Regions from separate parts of the Shewanella sp. SP2S2-6 genome, predicted to be linked through region 3. Evidence: predicted binding sites of a transcription regulator. Region 3 holds the regulator's gene; each other region holds the start of a gene.
What was found. The regulator sigma-54, encoded in region 3, starts transcription at its own class of promoters, with help from an activator protein. The targets are predictions, from matches to a motif close to GTTGGCACGNNNNTNGNNT.
Positions count from the first base shown of each region.

Region 1 (7,600 bases), on a different contig from region 3:
CGGCTCGTTGTAATGAACAATTAGTCTTGTTACTTGTGGGGATTGGCTTTGAACAGCAGATGATTGAATCAGCCAACCGTGAACGTAAAAATGCCCTCGGCCAGTTTGCCTACCTCGATGGTTTATGGCGCGCCGTCAATGCCGATGTCACTTTAACCATACAGCTCAGCTTAGATGATGCCGAGCCCACAACATTGACCACCCATAGCCTTATTGTTGCCAATGCAGCCCCGTTTACCAGCGTATTAGCACAGGGCGATGGCGAGCCAAACATGACAGATGGCCTGCTCGATATTACCTGGCTAGATGCCGGCAGAGAGCCGACAGACAAGCTCCTTAGCCTAGCAGAATTAGCCATTGCTGGATGGGTAAAGGAAGGTAATAAAGACACGCATTCAAAGCTACCTGGTACGCCATCTAGCGCAACCAAGGTCCACCACGCCCATGCGAAAAAAGTGCGTATTAGTAGTGAGCCCAAATGTAAATATGTGATTGATGGCGAAATTTTTGAGCCCGCGGATCTCACCATTGAAGTTCAACCCGCATCTCTCAAGGTATTTGTGCCTTATCAAGAATCGACTGAAAATGCTATCGACCCAAAAATCATATAAATGACACTATCGCGATGTTTATTAAGATAAAAACAACAAGCGCAATAAGCACTCGCATAAAATTAAATTCACTCACTTTGGGGTGGGATTTTTGAGGACTATTGCTAAAATCCTGAAACTTACAGCCTATCGCTTGCGCGCATTGCTGCAAAACTTGCTGTAATTCCTGCTTGTCAGTGCTGTTAGCCAATTTCAGTTGACTCCCTTTAGGCTGCTGCACTTGTAAATAAGCGAGATAGTGATCTACCGTATCTTCCGCTTGGCGGTTACGGTCGAGCTGGTGCCAATGGGTTGTTTGTAGCAGATAGAGTTGCACAGCATTAATATCTGAAAAGGCATAGGCGCGCCAACGCCACAATCCAGGCAACTTCCCATTGAAGACACCTTTACCGAGCCACAATTGCTGTCGCTCGGTATCTAACCAAGATTGTTGCCGAACTAACGCTAGCGGCAGTACAGGGAACAACAGAAAAAATGCCACCCAACCAAGCACAAGCCGTAACACGGGCTCGGGTTGTAACCAGGCCGCCCTCGCACAAAGCAATCCAAGCACTAACAAGGCAATGGCAAAAAACCACAGTATAGGTCGGTACTGGGTACTCAACGCCTTGAGATAAAGCGCACTCTTAGGAGGTTGATTAAGTGTCACTGAACTTGTTCCTTGTTCCAAAAATTATCTCACCATCCCAAATTGACCTGTGCTAGTAACAATATGAGGCATTGATAGTTTACACAATCAACACCTAACTTATTTTTAGATCCTTTCGAGTTAAACCAACGACTGACATCAATGGAGATAACAGTTGCGATATCGCTCATACTGTAACGAAAAGCTGCAACTTTGCAGTTGCAGCTAAGGTGTTATTGACCCGCAGCGGTATCCTCACCAGTCCAGAGTCGCATGATGCGATAAGGTGGTTTGGCTGTTTCAGCTTCGCCATTAAAGGCTTTTGCTTTATGCAATTGATTCACTGAAATATATAACCAGCCCGTTTCACCAAATTGCACACTATCGGGAAAATCCAGCAATGGAGAACTGACCACTGTTGATAGCGTACCTTTGTTATCTAGCATAGATATGGCATTGTGGTTCAAATTGGTGAAGTAATGATTACCTTGTTTGGACGTTGCAGCGCCATCTGACACAGGCTTAGCTCCGACTAATTTTACAGTCGCGATAATTTTATCATTATTGCCTGTTTGTAAAGCCGCAGTCGATAACTGATACCAGTGAGTGCCATTCATTGCACCATAATAGAGTGTACTTCCATCGGCAGATAAACTGATGGGATTGACCGCGACACTAGCAACCTTGCCATTAAACAATGTTGTTTTGTTATCTATGTTCATTACTGCATCCGCTTCGGCCTGCAGCGAGCTATGACCTGAAAAACGTACGGTATGACCATCGTCGATACGCACTGCTAAGAGGCCTGGGTTGGCGATATCGGCTAAATAAATCCAACCTTTTTGTGAATCGACAACCAGATCCTGCATAAAGCTGCCTTTGGGCGCGAGTGCTTGTGGTAGGACAATTTGTTTATATAGACTGCCATCCTTAATGTTGAATCCCCAAATCCTCGTCTGACCTAATTCTAACCCCATATCTGCGGTCCAGAGGTGTCCAGCTTTGTCCTGAGCAATCCCTAATAAGGTATCAAATTGAGTCATATTGGCAGTCGAAGCTTTCTGCAAATCCATTGAAGGCCAAGCTTTGTAAGCATTGGTTTCACGATTAACTTCAATCAGTTGTATACCTGACGGCGTATCAAGTGGATGTACCGTGGCAAAAATCCGACCTTGTGCAGTGACGCTGACATTGCCAGGTCGTATTGGCAATTCAGCGACTGTTTCAAGACTTCCTACCGCTGGGGTAGCGTTTACAAAACTACTGGCAGTCAAAGAAAGCCATAATGCTGTAGTAAATAAGTGTTTCATATTCTATCTCCGCTTTTCTGTTTAAGGGCTGTAGAATAGGAGTTATTATTTACAAAAAAAATAGTGCAAAAATCGGTTCTGTTTCAATATTAATTTGATAATCAGCACTATTCCGCCGTCGGCTCACCCGCTTCGACTTGTTGCTCGTACTTGCTGAGCTTGTTGTAGAGGGTTTTTACACTGATCCCCAGTTGCTCGGCAGTGTCAGTTTTATTGCCTTGAGTGGTTTCTAATGCTTGATAAATGGCGATTTTTTCTAAGTCTTCTAAACGCATGCCCTGCGGAATAACCACTTGGTCATCGGCAGATGCCCCCATTTCACTCGCCTGTGGCAGTTGTAAGTGACTGGGTAAAATCTCTTGATCTGCCAAAATATAGGCTCGCTCAATGGCATGTTTTAATTCACGCACATTCCCTGGCCAAGGATATGCCGCAATCATCTGCGCACTGTCTTCAGCGAGGCTTTTATTCTGCTTTTCGGCCACATTACGATAGGCAAGAAAATGCTGCGCTAGCCCGAAAATATCATCGCCACGTTCCCTTAATGGCGGAACGCGGATAGGGAACTGGGCCAAACGGAAATACAAATCTTCGCGAAATTGCCCTGCCTCAATCGCCACTATGGGATCACGATTAGTTGCCGCCACAATCCGCACATTGGCATGCTGCACTTTGGCACCGCCAACGGGACGATATTCGCTATTTTCAAGCACTCTGAGTAACTTCACTTGATGCTCAATCGGCATTTCGGTGACTTCATCAAGAAATAAGGTTCCACCTTCTGCCTGCTCAAATACGCCTTTGTGATCGCGATTCGCACCAGTGAAAGCGCCTTTGACATGACCAAACAGCTCACTATCGACCAACTCAGGGCTTAATGCACCGCAGTTAATTGCAATAAAAGGCTCGTTCAATCTCGGGCTGGCAAGATGTATGGTATTGGCAACGAGCTCTTTCCCTGCGCCACTCTCACCAATAATCAGCACATTACTGTCGGTCGCAGAAACGCGACGTATCGTACGATACAGCTTGTGCATAGCTGCAGAGGAACCGACAAGCAAACCATATTGGTCTAGCTCGCTGGAAAAAGGCCGAGGCCGGATTGGTGATGAGACTAAATACTGGGCAAAATCGGCGAAGATGTCACTGATCAACGTCATATCGTAGGGTTTACGAAAATGATAACAGGCAAAATTCGACATTAACTGATCAAGATTGGGGTTCGGCTGACCGTCGGAGAGAAATATAAACTCGATATTAGACAAGGCTGTATTGTCCAGCAGCCCAAGATAATCCTCACGGCTAAGGCTAGACAGCTCAATGATGGCAACATCAATGTGGTTCGCCTCAAGCTGCTCTATCCAAGGTAAATCATCGACACTGCGTAGCTTATTAAAGTCGGCTGCGCCGGCGAGTTCAATGATAGCTTGCTCGGCGTTTACATCCTGCAGGTGATAAAAAAGTGTCAATCGAGCCATGCTATCCCACTCCCTGTGTATGAAGGGCTACTGTATGTCAGTCGTGAAATTTTAACAACAGCAACGGTAATAGTTGCCGATATTCTAAGAGGATGGCGCAAGTAACCGAGAATATCAGCCTAAAAATCAGCCTGTTAACATACCATTAAAAATGAGAACAAAATATGCATGGTAGCTGAACGAAACGCAATTAGTTAAGCCAAACCGTTAAACAGGACTGTGCCGAACACTGGCATTTGGAGGCATTCATGAAGTCTAATGTTGTGCAACATCAGACTGATATCCGCGCCGATATCAGTTTGATTGATGAAATAATAAAGCTCAATCAAGAAGGGCTAACATTCTACAATCAGGCAATGACGTACGTCGAAGACTATAACCTTAAGCGTATTTTTTCGACCAAAGCGAATATCCACCAACGAATGTTGACGCGTTTTGAACAGCTGCGCCCTCTAACTGGTGAGCCTATTCATGGTCTAAGTCATGCAATACCAGTGACTTATACTCAAGTGACCAAATTGCTGCAACAATGCCATATGGCACAAGCGATGGCCGCACTTGTCGCCATTGAACAACAAGTGTTAATCCAGATGAAACAAGCGGTAAGGCAAGCACATCAGCCACAGCTTGCCAATCAGCTCGCAGAAGGTGCCGCTTGGTTGCAAATCAGTTGCGATGGTATGAGTTCACTCAACCCCAGTTAATCCTTGTAGCTGTTAGCATCAGTGCACATCAATATGATGTCTCTGTACTAATACGGCTTGCTACTGCATACGCGAAACCTTACACACTCAACCGCACTTATTCGTGCGGTTTTTTTATGCTCTAAAGATGGCTTTGCTTACCAGCAAAAATTACATTTTGTCGGTAAAAAAGACCGACTTAGGGGAAATCGCTGAGACATGAAAATATCGAAATCATCAACTAAAATCATTTAAGTCAATGACTTAATAAAGCTGGCACGATTCACGCAATATCTAACATCGAGAAAACAACGGAGGATATGATTATGAAAACCACAACAGCATCAGTACTAGCGACCTTACTTGTCGGTTCAATCAGTTTAAATGTCGCCGCAGCTCAAGATTGGAAGGACGGGGCAAAGGATGCGTGGATCGATGGTAAAGCTGAAACCACTTTACTGCTCAACACTAACCTCAATTCCTTTGACATTATCACCGATGTGAAAGACGGAAACGTCACATTAACAGGTAAAGTGGAAAGCAGTGTCGATAAAGCCCTCGCCTCTGAACTGATCAAAAGTTTAGACGGGGTAAAAGATGTCGATAACCAACTCACTGTAATGAATGAGAAAGAAGGCACCAGTGACGTTGTCGCGTCGTTGACCGATTCTAAGGTTGCCACAGTCGTCAAAACCCGTTTACTGTTTTCAACCGATGTTTCTGGCACCCAGATTAATGTGGATGTCGCCAATGGTATCGTCACCTTAAAAGGTGAAGTTGCTAGCGATGCCGAACGTCAGTTAGCGCTGAAAATTGCTGAGAATACCGACGACGTGAAAAAGGTTGTCGATAAAATCAAAGTCGTAAAAAACATGTCTTAATGCTAGCAGTTAGTCTTGACTCAACGATTTGATCTAATTGGTTATAAAAGTGAGTCATAACAAAGCGTCACAAAAAACCAGCCTAGGCTGGTTTTTTTATGTCTATTATCAGATTTAATCAAGCTAGGTTTTCTATCTCGACTAAGGAAGACTAAATTGCGAAAACAAAAATCGAAGTGGGAAAATAAAAGCTGCGCTAAAATGTGGGCTCAGCGCTGGCTTCAAAGCCAAACTGGAACTCATAAAAATGCTGACCATTTTCGATACTGATGGCCATAGTGCCCGTTAAGCCCTGCAACTCGCCCGCGCCAGAATGGGGAACCACTTCTAAGATCAAACGGTTTTGCCCATCGGTCATAATGCCAAAATGTTGCAGCACGAAACTGCCCTGCTTACCGCATACATTGCCAACCACTTGTTCAATCGCCACATAGCCAGCCGAGCCTTTGACTGACGTCATCGCACTGAGCATTTCACCTTGACTGCGGCCCTCAAGCTCACCATAAAAGGTTTTATCTAAGGCCATACGCCCTAACGTCACGCCGCCAACCCCTGTCGCATAGGGGCTATCTGGGGTGAGCTTAACATCAAATTTCCCAGTGATTTTGCTAACTTGCATGACACTCTCCTTGTCAAAACCTTATGCCAAGTCTATCTACCCGAGAATGCTTGCCGCTGCGGCAAGCATCACACACGGAACGAAAAATAACTTAGCACAAGCCTGCGCAGATCCATAATGCATTTACTCCCGACCCGTTGCGCACGACTACTCACTACTGAGTTATGTTAGTGATGCCAGTTTCACTGACTGTCACCTCTAAGGTTTTGACGATTTCAGGGCTTTCAGACATAGGTTGGTCAGGCGCTCTATCGCGATAAGTCACGGCAATTTTGAATGGAGCTTCGAAGGGATAAACAGGTTCAATACTGTCCACCTCAATGCGATCGCCTAGCACGACGCTGCCTAAATGCTTCAAATTATTGTGTTCAAAATCGAGGCTAAACAAGCCAAGATACCAAAATGCCCCCGAACCTTGAGTCGTCACAATAAACGGTGCCACAAAGGGCATAGTCTGCATTTTAGGATCATCTTGAATTGGCGCGTTACTCTGGGTATCAGGCTCTAAAGCGGGATCGAAATTTAACGGCGTAATGCGCAAATAATCCAGTAATACTCGGCCTTTTACCTCGCCATCTTGATAATCGCCCATCGCAAATTCCGTTTGCTTGATCTTAATAAAATGGGTCAAGGCAACCGATTTACCGCCCTCTGGTAGGGTAATTTCAAACGGGTTAGCGGTATTTAAGCTAAAGAGTTTAAGCATCACTTCCGACGCATTCGCCACCGGCTTAACCTCAAGCGGTGTCACCACTTCGACCTCATTGGCCTGTGCCTGCGCTTTTTCCTGTGCCATAGCCTCGTCGTATTGCATGACCTTACCATCTTCCATCACCATATAAATATCATCATTGGTCATGTTGAAACGGTAAATACCCGCGGCAAGTATGGCGAATATCACTAAGGTGCCCGCTAGGGTTAACTTTACAAACGTACTCATTTTCTCTCCCCAATCGCGCGCTTTGTGCGCTGCTTTTCTAACACTGATCAACTTCAAATCAATGTCGGAGCAGTATTACAGATACTGAGTTAAAGCGGAGTGGGTAAAGTGTAAAAAAGTGACGCTATTTTGAAATTTGTCAGGCCAAGTTCAGTTTATCCCTAGCCGAGATAACTAAAGACATTGAATTTTTATCACCTTACCGTCGTCAAGCTTAAAAAATGCATCTTGCGGCATTTCTTGTGCCCATAAAGCTTGATAATCCAGATCTGCATAAATGCCGCGAAACACGGCCCCAGATAAAGCATGAGAAACGACAATGACGCGTTCAGGGATGCTAGGATCGTTTAGCCAATCCTTAAGACGCCCACTTATACTTGTAAATGACTCAGCATTCGGAGCATAGGTATACCAGTCGACGATGCCACTTAACTCAGGCTGAGATTGCTT
Region 1 covers NZ_JAUOEQ010000001.1:196,666-204,265, forward strand. The annotation lists gene Q4Q57_RS00805 (diacylglycerol kinase family protein) at 1-611, shown strand, start outside; gene Q4Q57_RS00810 (hypothetical protein) at 604-1,260, opposite strand; gene Q4Q57_RS00815 (L-dopachrome tautomerase-related protein) at 1,473-2,549, opposite strand; gene Q4Q57_RS00820 (sigma-54 dependent transcriptional regulator) at 2,657-4,027, opposite strand; gene Q4Q57_RS00825 (hypothetical protein) at 4,276-4,731, shown strand; gene Q4Q57_RS00830 (BON domain-containing protein) at 5,037-5,591, shown strand; gene Q4Q57_RS00835 (DUF3224 domain-containing protein) at 5,788-6,210, opposite strand; gene Q4Q57_RS00840 (hypothetical protein) at 6,365-7,150, opposite strand; gene Q4Q57_RS00845 (histidine phosphatase family protein) at 7,325-7,600, opposite strand, start outside.
Region 1: the regulator sigma-54 is predicted to act here: its motif matches at 4,983-5,001, upstream of Q4Q57_RS00830 (BON domain-containing protein).

Region 2 (7,600 bases), on a different contig from region 3:
AAGATACGCCCGAAGATGCTCAAGCGGGTTTCTTGATGTATTTACCCATTTATCAAGGAACGGTGGCAACGGAGGTTGAACGGAAACAACAGGCGATTGGACTCGTATATGCGGCGTTTAGGATGGACGACCTCATGCAAGGGATTATGGGAGATCGATTCTCAGGTTTGAAACTTGCTATTTATGAAAACCCGCAGGCAAATGCAGACAGTTTAATGTTCACTAGCAGTAAAGTACTGCCAAATCAAAAAGATGTGTTTTATCAGTCACAGACCGACTTGATTGGCGGTAGGCAGTGGCGCTTGGACATTTCATCACAATCGCGTTTTATCTCAAGATCGGAAGAGACCCAAGGTATCTGGCTGCAATTTATCGGTTGTGCATTCATTTTGGCATTGTTTTACTCGGTGCTAATCATGGCGCGTAATCGATATAAAGAGTCATTACTTACCTCTGAGCTAATCGCGAATGAAAAACGCTTTAGACTCGTCATTGAAGCCTCTCCAAGCGCACTGTTTATGGTGGATAAGGCTGGAATTATTACATTGGTAAACACCCATGCCGAACGTTTATTTGGTTATGCCAGAGATGAGTTACTCGGCCGCTCTATCAATATGTTATTGCCAGACGCGCTGAGGGATGTGCACCAGCAGCACATGAATAATTACTTAGTGCAGCCGATTGCGAAAAATATGTCGATGCGGGATGACTTATTTGGCTGTTGTAAAGATGGCAGTCGACTCGCGATAGAAGTGGGGCTGACGCCTATTCATTTCAGTAATGGCATTTTCATTCTTGCGACAATTAACAATGTGTCTGAACGTAAGCGCATTGAAGTTCAGCGTGCAGAACACATGCAAGAGCTTGAGCGCATCAATCAAGAACTCGACCGTTTTGCCTATATCGCTTCCCATGATTTGAAATCCCCGCTACGGGGTATCGAGCAGTTAACCTCTTGGCTAACAGAGGATTTATCCGATAACACCAATGAAAATGTGCAGAAATATCTCGGGCTGATCCAAAGCCGTATTCACCGCATGGTGTTATTGCTCGATGGGCTATTGATGTTCTCCCGTATTGGCCGTGTCGATACTGAAACCACTGAGGTCAACAGTCGGCAACTGGTTGAAGATATGTTTGCGCTCGTTGCGCCACCTCAGGGGTTCGAATTAGTCCTCAAAGGGGAGTTTCCGAACTTCCATACCGTTCGCGCCTTGTTGGAATTAGTGATACGAAATTTAATCAGTAATGCCATTAAGCACCATGACTTAGTTACAGGTGTCATTACCGTTTTATGTGAGAGTACAAGTAAACATTATCTATTCAGTGTGTTGGATGATGGGCCAGGTATTTCGAGTGCCTATCAGAATAAAGTCTTCGAAATGTTTCAAACACTTAAACCTAGAGATGAAGTCGAAGGCAGTGGTTTAGGTTTATCACTTGTGAAGAAAACAGTTGAAAGTTTAGGCGGTAATATTCAACTCAAATCGCAGGGTAGAGGCTGTTGTTTTTACTTTACTTGGCCTAAGCACATAGTGAAAAAGGAGCTTTTATGAGAGCAGCAGATCAATATCAACAGGTCACTATTTTATTAGTTGATGACGATGATGTGGATTACATGGCCGTGCAGCGGGCGATGAGACAGCTTAGGTTACTCAATCCTTTAGTGCGCGCACGGGATGGCATTGAGGCACTCGCAATTCTCACCAGCTTAGACACAATTAAAGGCCCGTATCTAATTTTACTCGACCTTAATATGCCAAGAATGAATGGCTTTGAGTTTCTTGAGCGGATACGTTCAGATCCTTCACTTTCATCATCTGTCGTTTTTATGCTCACGACGTCGAGTACCGATGAAGATAGAATGAAGGCCTATAGTCATCATGTGGCTGGCTACATGGTTAAAACTGACATAAAAGACGGTTTTAACAATATTTTTAACATGCTTGAAGGTTACTGGCGAATAGTCGAGCTCCCATCCGCATAAGGTGAGTATATGGATTTACTACTGATCGATGATGATGAAGTCGATAGAACGGCAATTATCCGAGCACTTAGACAGTCGAAATTGACGTTTAATGTGATCGAAGCAAATTGTGCATTTGATGGGTTAAATCTTGCTTTAGAACGCCATTTCGATGGCATTCTATTGGATTATTTATTGCCCGATGCCAATGGGTTAGAAGTGTTGATTAAGCTCAATGCCATGACGCAAGACCAGACTGTGGTCGTGATGCTGAGTCGCTATGAAGATGAGAAACTGGCCCAGCGCTGTATTGAATTAGGTGCGCAGGATTTTCTGCTCAAGGATGAGGTTAATTCGCGGATACTAACCCGTGCGATTCGCTACGCAAAACAAAGATCTTCAATGGCATTGGCGTTACGTAATAGCCATCAAAAACTCAAAGAGCTGGCCGAGCACGACTCGCTCACTAAGTTGGTTAATCGTTATGGCTTTGAACTGTGTCTGAATCGAGCGATCGCAAGGGCGAAACGTTGCCACGATTATTTAGCCGTTATCTTACTCGATCTCGATGATTTTAAAGCGATCAATGACACTTTAGGCCACCAAACTGGTGATGTGCTGTTAGTTCAAGTGGCGGCCAGATTAAGTGAAGTGCTGCGCGATGGCGATATTATTGCCCGCTTAGGCGGGGACGAATTTGTCGTACTGGTGACGGATAACGATTATAAATATTTCCCCATGATAGTGGCCAATCGACTGCTAAAAGTCTTTGAGGACGTGTTTTGTCTCGGTGATAACGACGTGCTTATTGGTGCCAGTATCGGTGTGGCTTTTTATAATGAAGCGGCTTCGAATAGTTCTGAATTGATGAAATGCGCCGATATTGCCATGTATCGCGCTAAAAAGATGGGCCGAAATCAGATACAGTTTTATTCCGAAGCCTTAGATAAAGAGGTGCGCTACCGTAATCATATCGAGTCAAGTTTGCGTATGGCCTTAAAAAGACATGAGTTTAAGGTCCATTATCAGGCACAGGTTAATGCGAAAACCCATCAGTTGGTGGGGATGGAAGCCCTTATCCGATGGCAGCATCCAGTGGATGGCATTATCGCCCCCGATCAATTTTTACCTATTGCTGACGAAATTGGCTTAATGGATGACATTGATGATTGGGTGCTTGAACAAGCCTGCACCCAAGCTCAGATTTGGTTATCCCAGTTACAGCCTTTAGGCCAAGAATTTACTATTGCAGTTAACCTCTCCGCCTCTCAAATAGGCAATGAGAACCTATTCGATAAAATAGTGCATATATTGACTAAGACAGGCTTGCCTGCTGGAGCATTAGAGCTTGAAATTACAGAGAATTGCCTCATTGAAGATCCCCATGAACATGCCAAAGTGCTCGATAGAATCGCCGGATTAGGGGTGCGTTTTGCCCTCGATGATTTCGGGACGGGTTTTTCGTCATTAGAACACATCAAACTGTTTCCGATCAGCGTGCTGAAAATCGATAAAAGCTTTGTCGCTTCCTACGATAAGGATGAAAAAGACACCCGATTGCTCGCTGCTTTACTCAACTTTGCCTATGGGTTTAATGTTATTTCTGTGGCGGAGGGTGTTGAAACGTTTGAGCAAGCAGAGTTTTGTACTGCTCGCCATTGCACTGTTTTACAAGGGTATTTATTCTCGCGCCCCTTAGATGCCGCGGCGTTTGAGGCCAAGTATATTCTGCCACTACTAACCCAAACTCAGCTCCCAGTGTGAGAGGTCTCGAACTATTTCAATAGCATAGTGATTTCGTCTGGTGAGGAATATTTTCTTGCTTTACACTGAGCAATAGACAAATATCAGCCCCTTTTTCTGTCGCTGTGCTTTTAGTGCTGCAGAACGGTTTATTCACTCATGCTTAAGTTGGTCACTCAGCAATGAAAATAGGTATTTTATCCCAATTCCCCCAGTTGTATTCGACGCAACGTTTAGTGGAGGCTTGTCAAAGCCGCGGACATGAAGCGGTCGTGATCAATACGCTGAACTGCTACATGAATATTAATTCCATTAAACCTAGCATTCATTATGAAGGCACTGAATTAGTTGGTTTTGATGCCATCATCCCGCGTATTCATGCCAGCGTGACTTTTTATGGTTGTGCCGTTGTTCGTCAGTTCGAGATGATGGGCGTGTATGCGGCGAATGATTCAATCTCTATTGCGCGTTCTCGGGACAAATTACGGGCGCTGCAATTACTCTCCCGCAAAGGGATTGGTATGCCTGTGACAGGCTTTGCCAATAAGCCAAATGATATCCCCGACCTCATCAATATGGTGGGCGGCGCTCCGTTAGTCATTAAGTTACTCGAAGGTACTCAAGGGATTGGCGTGGTATTAGCTGAGACGAAAACGGCTGCTGAGAGCGTGATAGAAGCATTCTTGGGGCTGAAAGCGAATATCTTAGTACAGGAATACATTAAAGAATCCAATGGCAGTGATATTCGTTGTTTTGTTGTCGGTGACAAGGTCATCGCCTCTATGAAGCGCCAAGGTCCCGAGGGGGATTTTCGCTCTAATCTGCATTTGGGTGGCTGTGGTGAGGTGGTTAAAATCACTGCAGTGGAACGTAAGATGGCGATTGCGGCGGTGAAAGCGATGGGATTGGTGGTCGCTGGGGTGGATATTTTACGCTCTAATCGTGGTCCTTTGATCCTTGAGGTGAATTCGGCGCCAGGCATTGAAGGGATTGAACAAACCACAGGGATTTCAGTGACTGAGCCTATTGTTGAATATATCGAGAAAATGGTCGCTGCCCGTAAAACCAATAGACCTATTATTGCCTAATAGTTGATTACGCTAAAAAAACGCTACCGTTTAAGGTGGCGTTTTTTATGCTTAGAGCTTAGACGTAAGATCCTAAATGTTAGATCTTAGAGATCAAAGCTGTAGGAATAGCCGAGTACCAGTTTGGCATCATCATCGGTGAGATCGGTATCAGAAACCATGAACGACACTGTGCCCATGCTGGTATCTGCACTGAGTGTGACGTTATAGTCGGCATAGTTATCTTCGCCAAACCAAGATTGCACAACATCACCGCTTGAGTAGCCATAGTGCACTGATAAGCTAAGTTTTTCAGTGAGAGGCACAGAGACAGTCGCGGCAAGATAGCTGAGATCTTTATTATCTAACGGATCGGCGGCGACATCGTCACCGGCATTGATGACATGGGAGTAACCCAGTTCAAGCCACTTCCAAGTTACTGCAGCATGGAGTTCACCAAAATCAATGCTGCCAGGAGCGTCTGGGTAGGCGTAGTAGAGGTAGCCAAAGTCGTAACTGATGTCTTCGGTAATATTGCCACCATAACCCGCGTAGAGATCTAGCTCGTAGCTCGTATCATCACCAAAATCCACATTCGATGCCCAAGTGCCGGCATAAAATCCAGAATCATGGCTGTAGTCAATCCCACCTTGGATTGCGACCGCATCTTTAGTTTGGGTCGCACCGCGCCATAGGTAATTAGAGGTACCACCAATGTTGCCTGATACGACTGCAAAGGCATTGCCTGCCAGTAACATTCCCGTCGATAAGGCCAAAACGCTATACAGTGATTTCTTCATGCTCATCCCCTCGATTGACTTATTTATCGATTCACCATTGGCGCACTTAAGTAAGCAGTGGTCATTAGTGCATCTTGGTTTTTTTCTAAGAAGGGATTTGCTAATCACATGCCACTATTACAATCATATGTAAAACAATACATTAGAATATCAAGTGTTAATGAAATGTTTTTATTTGCCAGCTTATGGGGCAGAGGCGCACTCTTGTTGTGCAAAAAATATTCAGGGTTTCACTGGAAGAAAGCAAAAAAAAACGCCTCACAATGGAGGCGTTGTTTTGAATTTTCTCGCTTAGTTTACGCTGTCGCGTAGGGTTTTACCCGCTTTAAACTTAGGCACAGTCGCTTCAGCGATTTGAATTTCTTTACCCGTTTGTGGGTTACGGCCAGTGCGAGCAGCACGAGTCGCAGTTTCAAACGAACCGAAGCCTACGATGGAGATTTTGTCACCATTTTTCATTGATTCGGTAATGGCTGCTTCAAAAGACTTCAATGCGCGTGCGGCTTCTACTTTCGTTAGATCGGCATTTTCTGCAATTTTGGCGATAAGTTCAGTTTTGTTCATTTTTATTGTCTCTTCTTTCCGTAGATTTATTTGAAATAAGCGTGCCTAACATGCCATAAGGTTCAGCGCTTGGAAAGCCTTTTGCGTCTAAGCTGCCGCAGGATGTTCGGTAAAGCGCAGAATATTTACTCAGTTCGTGACTTAAGTTTTATTCTGGTTTCATTCTTCTAACAGTTGATAGAGTAATTTTTTAACCAATTTGGGTTCAAAGGGCTTGTCGCATAAGGCATTCACCCCCGCTTGGGACACATTGCTGAGGTGGGTATCGTTGGCTTCGGAAGATACCATTAAGATGGGAATGTGCGATTGCTGGCTTTCGCTGCGAATATATTGAGTCAGCGCAAGACCATCTACGCTGGGCATATTGTAGTCAGTGATGACTAAGTCGAACATATTGTTTTTCATCAACGCTATGGCCTGTGCACCATCTTCGGCCTCGGTAATCAGTTTCATCCCTAAGTTACCGATAGTGCGTTTAATGACATTTCTTGCCATACGGCTATCATCGACCACTAATACGCGCACATCTTGCACATCGAAGTTACTGAGGTCGAGTTCATCGTGGCTGAGCAGATCGATAGTGGCATTTAAGGCTGTGGCTAAATGGTCGGCACTGAAGGGCTTAGGCAGGATAGCGACCACACCCGATTGGCGGAATATCTCAAGTTGCTCACGGCGACACTCACTCGAGACCAGCATAAATTGAATATCTTTGCAGTCCGCGTTAGCCCTTAGGTAACCCAAAAGATCAATGGCGGTGCCATCATCAAAATGCATGGCGCTGGCGATAAGATCGGGTTTGTGGCGAGCAATAATATCTTTAGCCGCTTCGATATTTTCTGCGGTTTGAATGCTGAGAATACCTTCTTGTTGCAAGCGCTGAATAATTATTCGACGCTGGATATCTGAAGGTTCTACCAAAAGAATGGATAGTTCACTGGGCGATAAATGGCTCATAGTCTACTTCAAGTTAAGAGTCGCAAGTATTTTATTGGGTCGCTAAGCTACGCTATTAGTAACAGCTTAGCAACAAATGTCCATTACCGTGTTTGACGGGTCAAATAATGACTCGTGACCTTAGAAAATGCGATCCAATACTGCAAGAGTAAAATGACAATAATGCTTATTGTCAGCGGCAACATAGGAATATTGTGGCCAGAAACAACCACTTTTACATCTTCAGGGGTAATGCGGTAGGCAATAATCGCTGTAATGCCTAGGGCTGAAAATCCTAAGGTTTGCATGCCGATATAAATCTTCAAGACTAAGCTCGACCACGGCGTGCGCATCATTATGCCAACGAGCACAGGGAGGACGCCTAGGGTGAATACATCAAAGGATTGCGTTGTCGCAGCCCGTAAAAGTGCGGCAATGCTGAAGAGGCAATATAAAGAGATCAGTAGCATAAGACGTTTAGGCATAGATGGATATGTAGACAGGTAGCGAAGAAGATGAGCAAG
Region 2 covers NZ_JAUOEQ010000005.1:16,732-24,331, forward strand. The annotation lists gene Q4Q57_RS05590 (CHASE domain-containing protein) at 1-1,556, shown strand, start outside; gene Q4Q57_RS05595 (response regulator) at 1,553-1,987, shown strand; gene Q4Q57_RS05600 (GGDEF domain-containing response regulator) at 1,997-3,730, shown strand; gene rimK (30S ribosomal protein S6--L-glutamate ligase) at 3,892-4,797, shown strand; gene Q4Q57_RS05610 (TorF family putative porin) at 4,884-5,576, opposite strand; gene Q4Q57_RS05615 (HU family DNA-binding protein) at 5,868-6,140, opposite strand; gene Q4Q57_RS05620 (response regulator) at 6,300-7,097, opposite strand; gene Q4Q57_RS05625 (hypothetical protein) at 7,181-7,561, opposite strand.
Region 2: the regulator sigma-54 is predicted to act here: its motif matches at 5,674-5,692, upstream of Q4Q57_RS05610 (TorF family putative porin).

Region 3 (7,600 bases):
GGCCATATCGGCAATAAGATTTCTGCCACCCTCGCCAGCACAGGAACGCCCGCATTTTTTGTGCATCCGGGTGAAGCCAGCCACGGCGATCTCGGTGTATTAGCCGATAACGATGTGATTTTAGCGATTTCAAATTCCGGTGAGTCGAGCGAAATCCTCACCTTAATGCCCGTCATCCAACGTATGGGCGTGCCCGTTATCGCGGTAACAGGTAAACCCGAATCGAACATGGCGCGCTTATCTAAAGTACATTTATGTATTGAAGTCCCAGAAGAGGCTTGCCCACTGGGACTCGCCCCAACATCAAGCACTACCGCGACCTTAGTGATGGGCGATGCGATTGCTATTGCATTACTACAAGCGAAAGGCTTTACCCGTGATGACTTTGCTATGTCCCATCCTGGCGGTGCTTTAGGACGCAAGTTATTGTTAAAAGTCTGCGATGTCATGCATAGCGGTGATGACTTACCGCTCGTTAACCACGATATTTGCATCACAGAAGCCCTGTACGAAATCTCCAAAAAAGGCTTAGGCATGACGGCGATTATCGATGATCAGCGCAAGCTGGTTGGTATCTTCACCGATGGTGATTTACGCCGCGTTATCGATGCCGAAGTAAATCTACGCACTACGCCCATCGCCGATGTGATGACCCGTAACTGCGTGACCATCACCGACGGTGTGTTGGCCGCCCAAGCGCTGCAAGTGATGGACTCAAAAAACATCAACGGATTAATTGTTATCGATAAAGACCGCCATCCAATCGGCGCTCTTAACATGCTAGACATGGTTAAAGCAGGAGTCATTTAATGCCACAGCAAGGATTTTACGGCCCAATCAGTGATGATGTGTGGCAACGCGCGCAAAAGATTAAACTGTTGATCTGTGACGTCGACGGGGTGTTTTCCGACGGTCGTATTTACTTAAGCAATAGCGGCGAAGAGCTAAAAGCCTTCCACACCCGCGACGGCTATGGCGTGCGCTCGATACTCACCAGCGGTTTTAATCTTGCGGTGATCACTGGACGTCAATCCAAAATCGTTGAAAACCGTATGACGGCGCTTGGCGTAACCCATATTTACCAAGGCGTAGACAATAAGTTCGAGCCCTATGAAGCATTGCTCGCACTCTATGGTGTTACCCCAGAAGAAGTGGCGTATATCGGTGATGATATTGTCGATCTGCCAGTGATGAATGTCGTCGGTTTAGCAGTCAGCGTAGCCGATGGTCATCCCTATGTTCGTCAGCACGCCCACTTTGTGACTACGCTCAATGGCGGCCACGGTGCACTGCGTGAACTCACAGATCTGTTGCTACTCAGTCAAAATAAATTCACTTCGGCCCATGGAATGAGTATATGAGTCGTGTGACACTCGCGATTATCGCTTTTTTTGGAACTGCATTAGTGCTGTATTGGCAAGTGCAGAACAAGCACAGCGGTGATACCGATAATAGAGTTAAAGATCAGAATACCCCAGATTTCATCATTGAAGATCTGCGCAGTGTTGAGTTCAATGAACAAGGGCTAGTCAATAGCCGTGTGACGGCGAAACACATGGAACATTATGATTCAACGAATCAAACTTACTTTACTCAACCTGTTTATCTTGTTTATCCAGACCAAGGTAAAGCACAATGGCAACTCAGTGCAGATCAGGGCAAGCTAAACAAGGAAACGGGCAAGGTTGTACTCGAAAACAATGTTATTATTGATGCCATTAGCGCAGAAGAACCGATCCAGACCTTGTCCACCAGTTATCTGGAACTCGATCTCAATACTATGATAATGACCTCTGACCGTACCATTTACGTCACAGGGAAAGATTTTAATATTCAAGGCCAAGGCCTTTATGCCGACCTCAACGCGCAGGAAGTGAAATTGACCAGTCAGGTAGTAGGAACATATGAAGCAAAATAACGTATTACTTGCCAGCCTAATGCTAATAATGAGCATGAGCGCCTTTGCTAAAGTCGACGACCTAAAGCAGGAAGTTAAAATCAAAGCAGTGAGCCAAACGGCAGATATCAAGAACAACCAGATCATCTTCTTTGGTCCGGTGGAAGTTACCCAAGGCTCGATAAAAATCCAAGCAAATGAACTGCGTGCATTTTCTGCCGAAGGTGAAAATAGCAAAATTTTAGTGGCCACTGGTAACCCCGCAACTTACAGCCAAGTGTTAGACGATGGTCGTCCAGCCTCGGCGAGCGCGAAAGAAATTCGTTACGATATGGCAAGCCGTACCCTGACACTGAAAGGCCAAGCTTCGTTAGATCAAGCAGGTAGCCAAGTGACGGGTAATGTGATCCGCTATAACATCATCCAGCAAAAATTGATTGCTGAGAGCACAGGTAATGGTGACGATCGCGTGATCACTATTATTCAGCCAGAAAACTATCAAGATGATGCCAAACCAGACGCGCCAGCGGATAAACCTGTGAAAAAGCAGGACTCTAAATGACCCAAATCACCCTAAGAGCACAAAATCTGGCGAAGAGTTATAAGAGTCGCCAAGTGGTTAAAGACGTCAGTCTAACGGTAAAGACAGGTCAAGTTGTTGGACTACTCGGCCCAAACGGTGCGGGTAAAACCACCACCTTTTACATGGTCGTCGGTCTGGTTAAAAGCGATAAAGGCCACATCTTTATCGACGATGATGATTTAACCGCAGATCCTATGCACCTGCGCGCCCGCAAAGGCATAGGTTACTTACCGCAGGAAGCCAGTATCTTCCGTAAGCTGACCGTCCATGACAACATCATGGCCGTACTGCAAACGCGCAAAGAATTGAAGAAAGAGCAAAGGGAAGAACAACTCGAGCATCTGCTCGAAGAATTCCACATCACCCACATCCGTGACAGCCAAGGTATGTCATTGTCGGGTGGCGAACGTCGCCGTGTAGAAATTGCACGGGCGTTAGCGGCAAATCCTAAGTTCATTTTGCTCGATGAACCCTTTGCGGGTGTCGATCCGATTTCAGTTATCGACATTAAAAAGATTATCGAACAGCTCAAAAGTCGTGGCCTTGGCGTGTTGATCACCGACCATAATGTTCGCGAGACATTAGATGTGTGTGAACATGCCTATATTGTGAGTCACGGAAACCTGATTGCCGAAGGAACACCTGCAGAGATCTTAGACAATCAGCAAGTTAGGGCTGTGTACTTAGGTGAACAATTCAGGCTATAGTTAATCAAGCGGAGCCAATGAAGGCAATTTGTGCCAGCATTGGGCTCCACTCAAGATGATAACAAGCGACCTCATCCAACAATAATAACGTAGGGATCAGCGGTAACATGAAAGCGTCACTCCAGCTCAAACTGGGTCAACAGTTAACCATGACGCCACAATTACAACAGGCCATTCGTCTGTTGCAACTGTCGTCATTAGAACTGCAGCAAGAGATCCAGCAAGCCTTAGATTCTAATCCCCTTCTCGAGCTGGAAGAGGATCAATTCGACGCCACTAAAGACCCTGTAAACCAAACGCTTTCCGATACGGATTTCAGTGAATCGAGCACTCTGCCGCCAGAGAAAGACAGCTCCACCATAGACACGGCAGAGTCCTTAACCAAAGAATCCATGCCCGACGAACTCCCCATGGACACCACCTGGGATGAAGTGTTCACCGCCTCCCCTAATTCTGGCCCCGGCGGCAGTCGTGAAGACGATATGCCCTTCCAAGGTGAGACCAGTGAAGGCTTGTATGAACACTTAGAATGGCAAAAAAACCTCACACCGTTTTCTGAAACCGATTTAGCCATTGCCACCGCCATTATTGATGCCATCGACGATCAAGGCTATCTCACCCAAAGCACTGACGAAATCCTCGAAGCCATGGGCAATTCTGAGGTTGAGCTCGACGAAGTCGAAGCCGTACTCAAGCGCATTCAACATTTTGATCCCATTGGTGTTGCCGCCCGCGATTTAAGCGAGTGCCTGTTGATCCAACTATCGCATTTCGCCGCTGACACGCCCAACCTAGAAAACGCCCGCATGCTGATCAAAGATCATTTAGATCTGATCGCCGCCCGCGATTTTAGATTGTTGATGCGTAAGACTAAATTAAAAGAGGATGAGTTAAGAGACGGCATCGCGCTTATCCAAACCCTCAATCCTCGCCCAGGTTTATTGATTACGCCCAACGATGACGAATACGTCATCCCAGATGTGTCAGTGTCGAAGAAAAATGGCCGCTGGGTGGTTGAGCTTAATCCTGACTGCATGCCAAAAATCAATGTAAATCAACATTATGCTTCGATGGCGCGCTGCACTAAAAGCCAAGCCGATAGCCAATTTATTCGTGGTCATCTGCAAGAGGCTAAATGGTTTATCAAGAGTTTAGAGAGCCGTAATGATACCCTGTTGAAGGTGGCGAACTGTATCGTCCAATATCAGCAAGGTTTCTTTGAATACGGTGAAGAAGCCATGAAACCTATGGTGCTGAACGATATTGCCGAAGCGGTAGAAATGCATGAGTCGACCATCTCACGGGTGACAACCCAGAAATACATGCATACCCCTAAGGGACTTTTTGAACTAAAATACTTCTTCTCTAGCCACGTCGGTACTGACGATGGTGGGGAGTGCTCATCCACAGCAATCAGAGCCTTCATTAAGAAACTGGTTGCAGCGGAAAACCAGAAAAAACCATTGAGCGACAGTAAGATGGCACAACTTCTGGCAGAACAAGGGATCAACGTAGCCCGCAGAACCATTGCGAAGTACCGAGAGGCTATGCTCATTCCGCCTTCTAATCAGCGTAAAAGTTTATAACCTACAGTGGATATCGGAGGACGTTTCTATGCAAATAAACCTGAGTGGACACCATGTCGAAATTACCGAATCGTTACGCGCATATGTAGAAGAAAAGTTTTCAAAACTTGAACGCCATTTCGAACAGATCAATAATGTGCACGTTGTGCTCAATGTCGAGAAAATGCAACAGATTGCCGAAGCGAGAATAAATCTTATCGGTGGTGAAGTTTTTGCTACTTCAGAGCATGCTGACATGTATGCCGCTATAGACGCCCTGATTGACAAGCTTGATCGTCAGGTTATTAAACACAAAGAGAAGTTAACAAAACACTAATAATGGAACTTTGTACCATACTGCGGCCGGAGTGCACTACCTGCGCCACTCCGGGCAGCAAGAAAAAGGTACTGGAACTCATCAGCGACTTAGTCGCTGCCCAGTACCCGACCCTCTCATCTCAAGAGATATTCGAAAGCCTAGTGGCGCGCGAAAAGATGGGGAGCACAGGTATAGGTAACGGCATCGCCATTCCACATGGTCGACTAGCCGATATAGATCAGCCCATTGCCATACTCATTAAGTGTGAAGAGCCGATAGCATTCGATGCTATCGATAAGCAACCTGTTGATATTTTATTTGCACTACTGGTGCCTGCAGACCAATGTCAGCAGCACTTAAGTACCTTGTCTTGCATGGCCGAAAAGCTGAGCGACAAGCAAATATTAAAGCAATTACGCAAGACGCATGATGAAACGGAACTCTATCAGGTAATCACTGGATGAAACTGGTCATAGTGTCGGGCCGCTCAGGCTCAGGCAAATCTGTCGCCCTAAGGGTACTCGAAGATCTCGGCTATTATTGTGTCGATAACCTTCCCTTGCCCTTAATCGGCACTTTGCTTGAGCAACTCAAAGGCAGTAACGATCTCGTCGCCATCAGTGTCGACGTGCGTAACATGCCTGAGCAGGACAAGGTCTTAGTGAAGCAACTCGCGAGCCTACCTCCTGATACTGAGTTAACCAGCTTCTTCCTCAATTCCAGCGATAAAATTCTGCTCAAGCGTTACAGCGAGACCCGCCGTTTGCACCCTTTGTCAAAGAGCCAAGTCTCTTTGCAAGAAGCAATAAAACTGGAAGGGAAACTGCTCGAGCCTATGTCAAAACTGGTCGATCACTACATAGATACGTCGAATTTGAATATCTATGATTTAAGCGATCAAGTGAGACAAATTCTGCTCGGCAGCGTCGATAAAGAGTTAGTGATTAACTTCGAGTCCTTTGGCTTTAAGCACGGTATGCCAACCGAAGCCGACTTTATGTTTGATGTACGCTTTCTGCCTAACCCACACTGGGAACTGGCGCTGCGTCCATTGACAGGCTTAGATGAGCCCGTGGCTGAGTTCTTAAATCGTCAACCACTCGTGAATAAGTTCATCTGGCAAATCGAGAATTTACTGGAAACTTGGCTGCCGCATCTCGAGCGCAACAATCGCAGTTATTTAACTGTGGCCATTGGCTGCACAGGTGGACAGCACAGATCGGTTTACGTCGCAGAGCAATTGGCCAAACGCTTTAGTAACGGTAAACATAAAGTTTATGCCCGTCATCGAGAGCTCAATAATGCCAAAGCTTGAACGTCAGATCACCATCTGTAACAAACTGGGATTACATGCCCGTGCCGCCACTAAGTTGGTGGTACTGGCATCCGAGTTTGATGCGACTATCACCTTGATACAAGGCGATAAACAGGCATCGGCCGCCAGCGTGCTTGGCTTATTGATGCTTGAGACTGGCATGGGTAAAACCATTAAACTTATCGCCGAAGGCCCAGATGCTGAGCCCGCTCTGGATGCCATTTGTGCCTTAATCGACGCTAAGTTTGACGAAGCCTGTTAGTTTGATTTCATACTCAGCGTTCCACACAGGCACTCAGATTAGTACATATCACACTTAGCACTGCGTATTTGTGCAGTTCACATCTCGTTTCAAAAGCTTGGCGACACATTTGTCGCTCGACGACACGAACCATAGGCGATTACACTAGCGAGCATTACCGCTGACTCACCTTAGTCTTAGCCGCCTTAATCTATGCGTAAAACGCATGACCTATGCCAGAGTGCTCTATCTGTGACTGAAGCATAGCTATCGCGAAGTCACCGCTAAGTCTCAGCCCTGCGCCAAGCAGCGCACTCTCGAACCAATTTGCCGCACAGTGGCGGACAACTATGGAGGACAAATGCCCGTAGATAATTCAGAAAACGATCACACCGGACATAGTCTCGACCAGTTAAACCAAGCGCTTAGCAGTGGCATGTTTGTGCACGTGCGTAACATGCTGCAAAAAATGGCCGCCTCTGATATCGCGCTGATCTTAGAATCCTCACCACCCAGCGCCAGACAAGTGCTGTGGCAGCTTATCGATCAGGAACAAATAGGCGACATACTCGACGAGTTAAGCGAAGAACTTAAAGATCCGCTGATCCGCAGCATGAGTCCTGAGCGGGTTGCGAAGGCAACGGCGAGCATGGACACCGACGATCTGGCCTATATCCTGCGTAGTCTTCCCGATGCCGTTTACAAGCAAGTGTTGCAGTCGATGACAGAACAAAACCGCCAGCGGGTTGAACAAGCCTTATCCTATCCCGATGAGACCGCTGGCAGCTTGATGAACACAGATACAGTCACCTTAAGACCCGATGTGAATATCGATGTGGTGCTGCGCTATCTTCGCCAAAGGGGCAACCTGCCAGACACCACAGATACCTTATATGTGGTCGATAAACAGGACAAAGTGCTCGGCGGTGTCAGGCTGGCAGATCTACTGACTTGCGCGCCAAGCACCACAATT
Region 3 covers NZ_JAUOEQ010000022.1:3,911-11,510, reverse strand. The annotation lists gene Q4Q57_RS14690 (KpsF/GutQ family sugar-phosphate isomerase) at 1-810, shown strand, start outside; gene kdsC (3-deoxy-manno-octulosonate-8-phosphatase KdsC) at 810-1,361, shown strand; gene lptC (LPS export ABC transporter periplasmic protein LptC) at 1,358-1,918, shown strand; gene lptA (lipopolysaccharide transport periplasmic protein LptA) at 1,905-2,459, shown strand; gene lptB (LPS export ABC transporter ATP-binding protein) at 2,456-3,187, shown strand; gene Q4Q57_RS14665 (RNA polymerase factor sigma-54) at 3,295-4,773, shown strand; gene hpf (ribosome hibernation promoting factor) at 4,802-5,089, shown strand; gene ptsN (PTS IIA-like nitrogen regulatory protein PtsN) at 5,092-5,535, shown strand; gene rapZ (RNase adapter RapZ) at 5,532-6,386, shown strand; gene Q4Q57_RS14645 (HPr family phosphocarrier protein) at 6,373-6,648, shown strand; gene mgtE (magnesium transporter) at 6,989-7,600, shown strand, end outside.